3 regions of the Allobosea sp. TBD101 genome follow, and region 1 is predicted to be linked to each of the others. Evidence: riboswitches for the same ligand, from Rfam matches in the RefSeq annotation. Region 1 holds a riboswitch; each other region holds the start of a gene.

Region 1 (3,199 bases):
ATGTCGAAGCAGCTCCTGCCTGTCTACGACAAGCCGATGATCTACTACCCGCTCTCGACGCTGATGCTCGCCGGCATCCGCGAGGTGCTGATCATCTCGACACCCCACGACCTGCCGAACTTCAGGCGCCTGCTCGGCGACGGCTCGGACTGGGGCATGAGCCTGACCTATGCCGAGCAGCCGCATCCGGGCGGGCTGGCGCAGGCCTATCAGATCGGCGCCGGGTTCGTTGCCGGCGAATCCTCCGCGCTGATCCTCGGCGACAACCTCTATTACGGCCACAGCCTGCCGGGGATGATGGCCCGGGCGACGGCCCGCAGCAGTGGCGCGACCGTCTTCGCCTATCATGTCCGCGACCCCGAGCGTTATGGCGTCGTCGAATTCGACAAGGCCGGCAAGGCGATCTCGATCGAGGAGAAACCGAAGGTCCCGAAGTCGAACTGGGCCGTCACGGGCTTGTATTTCTACGATGCCGAGGTCGTGGAGATCGCCCGGAGCCTCAAGCCCTCGCCGCGCGGCGAACTCGAGATCACCGACGTCAATCGCATCTATCTCGAACGCGGCGCGCTCTCGGTTGAATCGATGGGCCGCGGCTTCGCCTGGCTCGATACCGGCACGCCCGACAGCCTCCTGGAAGCGGGCGAGTTCGTCCGCACGCTCGAAAGCCGCCAGGGCCTGCGCATCGCCTGCCCGGAGGAGATCGCGGCGCGACAGGGCTGGATCTCCGCAGCGCAGCTCACCTTACTCGGCGAAAAACTCGCCAAGGGCGATTACGGCCAGTATCTCCTGCGCATGGCCAAGGACATCGCCGGCTGACGCCCCGTTCACGGGGATACCCGCCCCGCTCCGTTATCGCTTGACAGCAGGCACTGCCGCTCGTCATCTGCATCCGTTCCCAGGGGGGCCTCGCTAGGAGGCTGAGATTCCGCCGGCCGGGCTTTCGAGCCCGAGCAACGCGGTGACCCTCCGAACCTGATCCGGATCATACCGGCGTAGGGATGCGGGACATGCGGCCACCCAAGGCCCTGATTCCAGCTTGCGCAGATGATCCTGTTGCGAACGACGCTTCCGGCTTGTCCGTCGGCGCCGGAACGGAGTGGGCTTTCAAGTGACGCAAGCCGAGATCATCGCGGCGCTCCTGGCGTTCATCGCGCTTCCCGATGCATCGGAAGCCGAGTTCGAGGCGATGGCGCTGAAGGTCTTCGCCTATCAGTTCCGCAACAACGAGCCCTATAAGCGCTTCTGCCTGCAGCGCGGCCGCACGCCGCTCTCCGTCCGGCGCTGGCGCGATATTCCGGCCGTGCCGATCACCGCCTTCAAGGACCTGACGCTGAGCTGCAGCCCGCCGGAGAAGGCCAGCCATGTCTTCATGACGAGCGGCACAACTCAGGGCATCCGCGGGCGCAGCTATCACCCGACGCTCGACGTCTGGCGGCGCTCGATGCTGGTGAATTTCCGCGCGCGCTTCATGCAGGGCCGCGAGCGCATCCGCATGGGCATCCTCTTCCCCGACGAGGCGGAGCTGCCGAACTCCTCGCTCGCCACCTATCTCTCGCTCGCCAAGCGCGAATGCGGCACGCCGGACTCGCAAACCTTCATCAACGCGGCGGGTCTCGATCTGGGCGGTCTTCTGTCGGCGCTGGAGCAGGCGGAGAAGAGCGGCGAACCCTATGCCTTGCTCGGCGCGAGCTACTCCTTCGTTCCCGTGCTGGACGCACTCGCCGCGAGCGGCCGGCGCTTCGCCCTGCCGGAAGGCAGCCGCATCCTCGACACCGGCGGCTTCAAGGGCCAGTCGCGCGAACTCGGACCCGACGAATTCTATGACGGACTCAGTGCCGCCTTCGGAGTGCCGCGCTCGTCCTGCATCAACATGTACGGGATGACCGAGCTGAGCTCGCAGCTCTATGACGACGGCAACGCCGTCTGCCCGTCGGTCAAATCCGGGCCGCACTGGATCCGCAGCCGCGTCGTCGATCCGTTGACGGGCACCGACCTGCCCGAGGGCCAGCGCGGCGTGATCATCCATCACGACCTCGCCCATTTCAACTGCGTCGCGGCGATCCTGACCGAGGATGCCGGCGAGATCGTGCCGGGCGGTTTCAAGCTGCTCGGCCGCGTCGACGGCGAGGCCTCGAAGGGCTGCTCGGTCGCGGTCGCCGAATTCCTCGCAGCGGCACGAGGCTGAAGCCAGTGATCGAGCATGCGGGCCATCTGCCGGGCCTGAACGCCAGGACTTTGCGCTGGCGCGAAGTCAGCCACAGCGCCTGGGGCGAAAGCGCTACCATCGCGCTGCCGGAGCTGGACGAGGCGCAAGCCGCTGCGCTCTGCGCGCATGTGCGCGAAAAGGCCCGCGCCCGGCTGAAGCGGATGGAGACCGCGCGCATCATCACCGCGATCGACGCAGCCATCGCGCGCCTGCTCGACCGTGAGCACCCGCTGCGGCGCAAGGCGGAACACCTGCTGCCGATCGTCACCGGCTATGATCGCGAGACGGTCCGGCTCGGCCTCACCGGCTATCTCAAGACCTTCCGCAAGCCGCAGTTGCTGCGCTTCCTGGCCGAGGATTTCGCCAATCCCGGCATGCTCGACGGTTTTCAGCCGACGCCCAAGGGCGGTTATCTGCGCGCCTATGGCCCAGACTTGCTGCTCCATGTCTGGGCCGGCAATGTTCCCGCGCTCTCGCTCTGGAGCCTGATCTGCGGCCTGCTGGTCAAGGCCGGCAGCATCGGCAAGCTCGCTTCGGCCGAGCCGCTGACGGCGGGCTGGTTCGCAAGCCTGCTCGCCGAGATCGATCCCGAGATCGGCGAATGCCTTGCCATCACCTGGTGGAAGGGCGGCGAAGCGGCGGCCGAGCCGGTCTTCCTGCGCGCGGCTGACACCGTCATGGCCTATGGCGGCAACGAGACGCTCACGACCCTGCGCGCGAAGCTGCCGATCACCACCCGCTTCCTGCCGCATGGCCACAAGATCGGCTTCGGCGTCATCGCACGCGAGGCGCTCGACAGCCGCAAGGCCCCGGCGCTCGCCCGGCTCGCGGCCCATGACGTCACCCGCTACGAACAGCAGGGCTGTTACTCGCCGCAGATGCTCTTCGTCGAGCGCGGCGGCAAGGTCGGTCCTTCGGAGTTCGCGCGCTACGTAGCGCAGGAGCTTGCCGCCCTCGCCTCCCGCTATCCGCGCCGCGCGCTTTCGCAAGGCG
Region 2 (3,199 bases), 1.1 Mb from region 1:
GGCCGGCGCGGATGGCGAGCGCGAAGGCCTCCGCCATCGCGGCGGGATCGCCGGCCTTCGCGACGGCAGTGTTGAGCAGGATGCCGTCATAGCCCATCTCCATCGCCTGCGCGGCATGGGAGGGCAGGCCGATGCCGGCATCGACGACGAGCGGCACATCCGGGAAATGCTGGCGCATGCTGCGCAGGCCATAGGGGTTGTTGAGCCCCCTGCCCGATCCGATCGGCGCGCCCCAGGGCATCAGCACCTCGCAACCGGCATCGAGCAGGCGCCCGCCGATAACGAGGTCCTCGGTGGTGTAGGGAAAGACCTTGAAGCCGTCATCGGTGAGGATGCGCGCGGCCTCAACCAGCGCGATCACGTCCGGCTGCAGCGTATCATCCTCGCCGATCACCTCGAGCTTGATCCAGTCGGTGCCGAAGACCTCGCGGGCCATCTGCGCCGTGGTCACTGCCTCCTTGACGGTATGGCAGCCGGCCGTGTTCGGCAGAACCTTGACGCCGAGCTCGCGGATCAGCGCCCAGAAGGCCTGCCCAGCGCCGCCGGAGGATTCCCGGCGCAGCGAGACGGTGACGACCTCAGTGCCGGAGCGCTTCACCGCCTCGGCCAGGATCGCGGGCGACGGGTATTGCGCCGTACCCAGGAAGAGCGGGTTCTGCGGCTCGAAGCCATAGAAGGACGCCATCTCAGCCTCCCTGCATCGGCGCGACGATCTCGACGCGGTCGCCCTCGCTCAGGGCCGTTTCGGCGCGCTTGCGAGCCGGCACGAAATCGCCGTTCACAGCAGTCGCGACGATGCGGCCGCCAAAGCCCAGCTCGGCCAGCGCCTCGGCCAAGGTCTTCGCCGCGACCGTCTGGGGGGCGCCGTTAAGCAGCAATGTCATGCAGCATCTCCAGTGTTGCTTGCGGGTTCAGCACGGCCTCGGTCGCCATCCGCGCCATGGCGGGGCTGAGCAGGAAACCGTGGCGATAGAGCCCGTTGACATGGATCACCCGGCCGCGACGCGTCAGCCGCGGCAGGTTGTCGGGAAAGGCCGGGCGGGCATCGGTGCCGATCTCGACAACCTCCGCTTCGGCGAAAGCGGGATGCAGCGCGTAAGCCGCGCCGAGCAATTCCAGCATGGCGCGCGCGGAGATGCGGCGGCGCTCGCCGCTCTCGACCATCGTCGCGCCAACCATGAAGAGCCCGTCCGCACGCGGTACGATGTAGAGCGGAATGCGCGGATGCAGCAGCCGGACCGGGCGGGACAGGCGGATATCATCGCTCCGCAGCAGCAGCATCTCGCCCTTGACGCCGCGCAGGTCCGGCAGGTCATCGCGCGCCGCCAGCCCCCGGCAGTCGAGGACGATATCGGCATCCAGATCGGCGGGCTCGGCGGCACTGTTGAATTGAATGACGGTGCCGTTCGCGAGCAGCCTCTCGGCAAGCGCAGCGATCGCGAGACGGGGATCGAGATGGCACTCCCCGCCAAAGAACAATCCTCGCGAAAAGCGTCTGGCGAGATCGGGCTCCAGCCCGGAAATGGCCTCGCCGTCGACCTCCTCGAAATGGCTGGTGCGCTGGCCGAACCGGCGCAGTTCCGAGCGATCCCGGCTCGGTGCTACGACGAGCGTGCCATGGCGGGTGACGCCACCGGCATGATGCTCCCACCAATCGGCGGCCTGCTGCCCGAGCCGGACCACCGGCTCCTCGGCGCTCTCGCCCTCACACCAGGGCGCGAGCATGCCGCCGGCATACCAGGAACAAGCCTCGGCGCCGATGCGGGGGCCGCGCTCATGGATGGTTACCCGTGCGCCGCGCGCCAGCAGTTCGGTGGCGCAGGCCAGGCCGACCACGCCGGCGCCGACCACCGCGACATTCAGGCCCGACTGAAGGCGTTGCGCCGTCATGCTCTTCCCTGCTCCCGGAAAGGCAGCGGCCTGGGGCACGATCAAGATGTCTGCCGAAGACCGTTCCCTTCGCCGGCATTACCCGGATCAGGTGCGATGGGTTGACGCGAACCACGTCTCTCAGCCTTTCGGCACCCCAACGGACGGCCTCAATCTAGTGTCTGCCGTGCATCGGGGCAAGGCGAGCTGGCGCAAGGCTCGATTGTGTACTGCGCTGGCTTGCTGCGCGCACGATCAGATCACTCCCTTCACACGGGAGTGCTCTATGGCTCTCTCGGACACATGCACAGGCTGTGCAAAGGAAGTTGCCAACGAGGCTTGTCAAACGGCTCCGCAATCGGGCATAGAGCCTCTCGCCGGAGACGTGGCCGAGAGGCTGAAGGCACTCGTTTGCTAAATGAGCATACCCCACAAGGGTATCGAGGGTTCGAATCCCTCCGTCTCCGCCACTTCCCCTTCGATTTCCCAATCACGTGGATTGGACACGAAAGCAATCTCGCAGAAGAATCGAGAGTGCGTTTGCGCAGCGCCTCGCGAATCTCCGGCCTTCAGGCCGCGGCATGAACCGCTCCTATCCAACGAATGCGTTAGCCTGGCATCTCAAGCTGGGGGTACCGAGCCCTGAAGGCCGCAGAAGACCACGACCTCGCCCTTCTTGACGGAAATGCCACAGTTGGTGAGCGTGAAAATACCGATGCCGTTTCGAGGCGTCTTGCTGCGCTTTCAGGCCGCCGCCCTGTTCTGAAGAACCCTGACCAACCCGCTCAGGCCGGAGCAGATGGCCCAGTAGGCGGCGCCGGCCAAGAGAAGCATCGGGACCAGCGTGCCGTCGCGCTCGCCGATGCTCACCGTGTTGCGGAAGAAATCGCCGAGCGAGATGACGTAGACCAGCGACGTATCCTGGAAAATCACGATGCATTGCGTCAGCATGATCGGCAGCATGGCGCGGAAGGCCTGCGGCAGGATGACGAGGCGCATCGTCTGATAACGGGTCATGCCGAGGGCGGCAGCGGCTTCGAACTGCCCCTTGGACAGGCCGAGAATGCCGGCGCGGATGATCTCCGCGAAGAAGGCCGTTTCGAGCAGGACGAAGGCGACCATGGCCGAGACGAGCCGGATGTCGATGCTTGGGGAAAGGCCGAAGACCGTTCTCAGGACCTGCGGCACGATCAGGAAGAACCAGAGCAGCAGCATCACTAGCGGCACCGCCCTGAAGAGCGCGACATAGCATTTGGCGAAGAGCTGCAGCGGCCTTCGGCCGGAAACGGCGCAGATCGCCAGAACGGTACCGCCGACGATCCCCCCGGCG
Region 3 (3,199 bases), 760 kb from region 1:
ACGCAGGCCGTCGCCCAGCGAGAACGAGACGTCGTAGCGGCGCATGATCTCGCAGATCTCGTCGAAACGCTCGTAGAGGAAGCTCTCGCGATGATGCGCCAGGCACCAGCGCGCCATGATCGAGCCCCCGCGCGAGACGATGCCGGTGACCCGCGATGCAGTGAGGGGGACGTAAGGCAGCCGGACGCCGGCATGGATGGTGAAATAGTCGACGCCCTGCTCGGCCTGCTCGATCAGCGTGTCCTTGAACACCTCCCAGTCGAGCTTGATCGGATCGCCGCCGACCTTTTCCAGCGCCTGATAGATCGGAACCGTGCCGATCGGCACGGGTGAATTCCGCAGGATCCAGGAGCGGATATTGTGGATGTTGCGGCCGGTGGAGAGGTCCATCACCGTGTCGGCACCCCAGCGGATCGCCCAGACCAGCTTCTCGACCTCCTCGGCCGCGCCGGAGGTGACGGCCGAATTGCCGATATTGGCGTTGATCTTGACCAGGAAATTGCGGCCGATCGCCATCGGCTCCAGCTCGGGGTGGTTGATGTTCGCGGGGATGATGGCGCGGCCGCGCGCGATCTCCTCGCGGACGAATTCCGGCGTGACGAATTCCGGCACGTTGGCGCCGAAGCTCTCGCCATCGGCATGGCGCTCCCGCGCGCCCTCCAGCATGGCGGCGCGGCCGAGATTCTCGCGATGGGCGACATAGATCATCTCGGGGGTGACGATGCCGGCCTTGGCGAATTCGTACTGCGTCGTCATCTGGCCAGGCTTCGCCTGCAGGATCGGGCGCTCAGCCGGGCAGGCCGGCACGAGCTGCTCGGCGGAGATGTGGCCGTTATCGGCGGCGGTGACAGCACGGCCGGGGACTTGCTCGAAGCCGCGTGCGTCGAGCCAGGCGCGACGCGGCTGGACGAGGCCGGCATTGAGATCGATCTTCGCGTCGGTCTCGGTGAAGGGGCCGGAGGGGTCGTAGAGGCGCACCGGCGGCTCGGCATCGGTCGTCAGCACGACCTCGCGGAAGGGCACGCGCATCTCGGGATGCTCGGGCGCGGCGACATAGATCTTGCGCGAGCCGATGATCGGCCCGGTCGTGACGCTCTGGGGAGCGGTCTTGACGCTGTTCTTCTGGGGTTTGGTGTGGGCATTCATAGGGGGATCTCCTCCTTGGTACAGGTCAGGAGATCCGGCGTCGAAGCGGTTCAAGCGCTGTGATGCGGGTGCAGGCCAAGGCTGCACCGCGTTCCAGTCCCTCCGCCGGTATGACCCGGATCAGGTTCGATGGGTTCAGCTTCGAAAGCCGTCTCAGCCCTTGCGGGCACCCCTCGGAACACTGGCGAGGTTAGGCGTAGCGCCGCCGCTTGGCAACGGGCTGCAAGCATACCTCCCAGACCAACTGGTGGAGTATCCCGCAGCCCTCATCCTGAGGAGCGCCGCAGGCGCGTCCCGAAGGATGGTCCAGATCGTTCGGGAGCCTCCTGAAGCATCCTTCGAGACGCCGCTGACGCGGCTCCTCAGGATGAGGGCTGCCCATTTTCAAACAGGTTGTAGAGGAGAAGGAATGGCTCAGGCGGTCCGGTCGACCAGCGTGCCCTGCCCGGCTGGCAGCATCGCCTGCGTCTGCTCGACGCTCTGCTGTAGCATGGCGACGAGGCTCTGCTCGGCCTGCGCATTCTGCTTGAGCATTTCGGCCGACAGCGCCTGCTGCGTCGAGGCGGCCTGCATCGTGACGATGCTGCTGGCGAGGGAAACGGCGTCGCTCATGGCCGCACCCTAGTCGGGCAACCCTACCAAATCCTCAACCCGGCCGCTCAAGGTGCGATGATCGAGGGCACGGGCTTCGGCATCGGCGGATCACGCTCGGACCGAATCTGCGCCTTGTCCCCGCGAGTTCCACGCTTCTCGTCCCGTGGCGCCGCGCTGTTGGGCATCGGCGGGCGCGCCACCTCGCCCGAGCGCGGCACCAGCGGCACGCCGGGAGCGCGCTGCCTTGCCGGGGGAGGCGCGGTCTGGACCTGCGCCGAAACTGCAATGGGCATGCCGGCAACAAGCGCCGCAGCGATGACCTGGACAAGCTTTCTCATGGCGGCATCTCCCCTCGGCTATCCTCCGGAAACAAAACAGGCGCAGGGAACGGGGGTTCCCTGCGCCTGATAAAGAACGGGGCTGCTTCGAGAGCACCCCCGCCCGGTCGTTACTGGTTCTGGCCGCTGAGCAGCGGCGTGATGCGCCGGAGCGTGACGCGCCGGTTCTCGCGCGAAGCATCCTGCGTGTTCACCTTCAGATATTGCTCGCCATAGCCCTGGGTCGTCAGGTTTTCCGGCGGGATCTGGAAGTCGCGCGTCAGGATCTCCGCAACCGACTGCGCGCGGCGATCGGAGAGCGAGAGATTGTCGACATCGGCGCCGACGGCGTCGGTGTGGCCCTCGACGAGGAAGACCTCGTTGGGTGAGCGCTGCAGGGCGCGCTTCACCGAATCCGCGATCACCGACAAGCGCCGCGCCTGATCCTGCCCGACCTGCCAGGAACCGGTATCGAAGTTGATCGTGTCGATATCGACGCTGCGCATGCGAGCACGCAGGTCCGGCGAATAACGGACCTCGTCCAGCGTGTAGCGGCGCGGGATCGCGCCGATCGGCGGGGCGATGATCGTCTCGTAGATCAGATCCTCGTCGGCCCGGTCCGCATCGACGATATAGCGCTCGCGCGGCATCGGCAGCGGCGGCGGCGGCAGCACCACGACATCGTCGGCGAAGCGGCCCGGACGGTCGCGCAGCGTGTTGTCGATGATGATCACCTCGCGGTTGTCGCGGTCGATGCGGGTGCGGCGGATCAGCCGGCCCTCCTCGTCCGTGACGGTGACGATGCGCGTGCCGTCCGGCCGCTCGAAGATCGTGCGGTTCTCGTCGCCGCGGCGCTCGGAACGACCCTGCCAGCCGAGATCGCGGAAGCGCTGGTCCTCGTCGCGGCGGATGATGGCGCGGCCGTCATCGTCGCGGATGATGGTGCGGCCGGGCTCGCGGATGATGGTGACGTCACCCTCGCGCCGTTCCTCGCGGCGGCTGCGGATATCCTCGAAGCGCTGCGCACCCTGCGCGGCCATGATGCCGCCGATGACGCCGGCACCGAGGCCGATCGCTCCGGCCACGCCCGGCGAGATGCCGCCGCGGCGGCCCTCACGCTGGGGCGGCTGGCCGGGAGCGAC

The links. A riboswitch is a leader RNA that binds a small molecule or an ion and turns the genes downstream of it on or off. The one in region 1 is predicted to bind thiamine pyrophosphate.
Region 2: another riboswitch for thiamine pyrophosphate. It lies ahead of thiO (glycine oxidase ThiO); the one in region 1 lies ahead of AC6RIC_RS23195 (LuxE/PaaK family acyltransferase).
Region 3: another riboswitch for thiamine pyrophosphate. It lies ahead of thiC (phosphomethylpyrimidine synthase ThiC); the one in region 1 lies ahead of AC6RIC_RS23195 (LuxE/PaaK family acyltransferase).

The regions. Positions count from the first base shown of each region.
Region 1 is NZ_CM187543.1:4,768,923-4,772,121, forward strand. It holds gene rfbA (glucose-1-phosphate thymidylyltransferase RfbA) at 1-816, shown strand, start outside; TPP riboswitch at 888-1,016, shown strand; gene AC6RIC_RS23195 (LuxE/PaaK family acyltransferase) at 1,109-2,185, shown strand; gene AC6RIC_RS23200 (acyl-CoA reductase) at 2,191-3,199, shown strand, end outside.
Region 2 is NZ_CM187543.1:3,708,644-3,711,842, forward strand. It holds gene AC6RIC_RS18040 (thiazole synthase) at 1-685, opposite strand, end outside; gene thiS (sulfur carrier protein ThiS) at 687-884, opposite strand; gene thiO (glycine oxidase ThiO) at 868-1,863, opposite strand; TPP riboswitch at 1,938-2,039, opposite strand; tRNA gene AC6RIC_RS18055 (tRNA-Ser) at 2,249-2,339, shown strand; gene AC6RIC_RS18060 (ABC transporter permease subunit) at 2,614-3,199, opposite strand, start outside.
Region 3 is NZ_CM187543.1:5,532,379-5,535,577, forward strand. It holds gene thiC (phosphomethylpyrimidine synthase ThiC) at 1-1,146, opposite strand, end outside; TPP riboswitch at 1,226-1,330, opposite strand; gene AC6RIC_RS26730 (hypothetical protein) at 1,561-1,758, opposite strand; gene AC6RIC_RS26735 (hypothetical protein) at 1,806-2,078, opposite strand; gene AC6RIC_RS00005 (polysaccharide deacetylase family protein) at 2,189-3,199, opposite strand, start outside.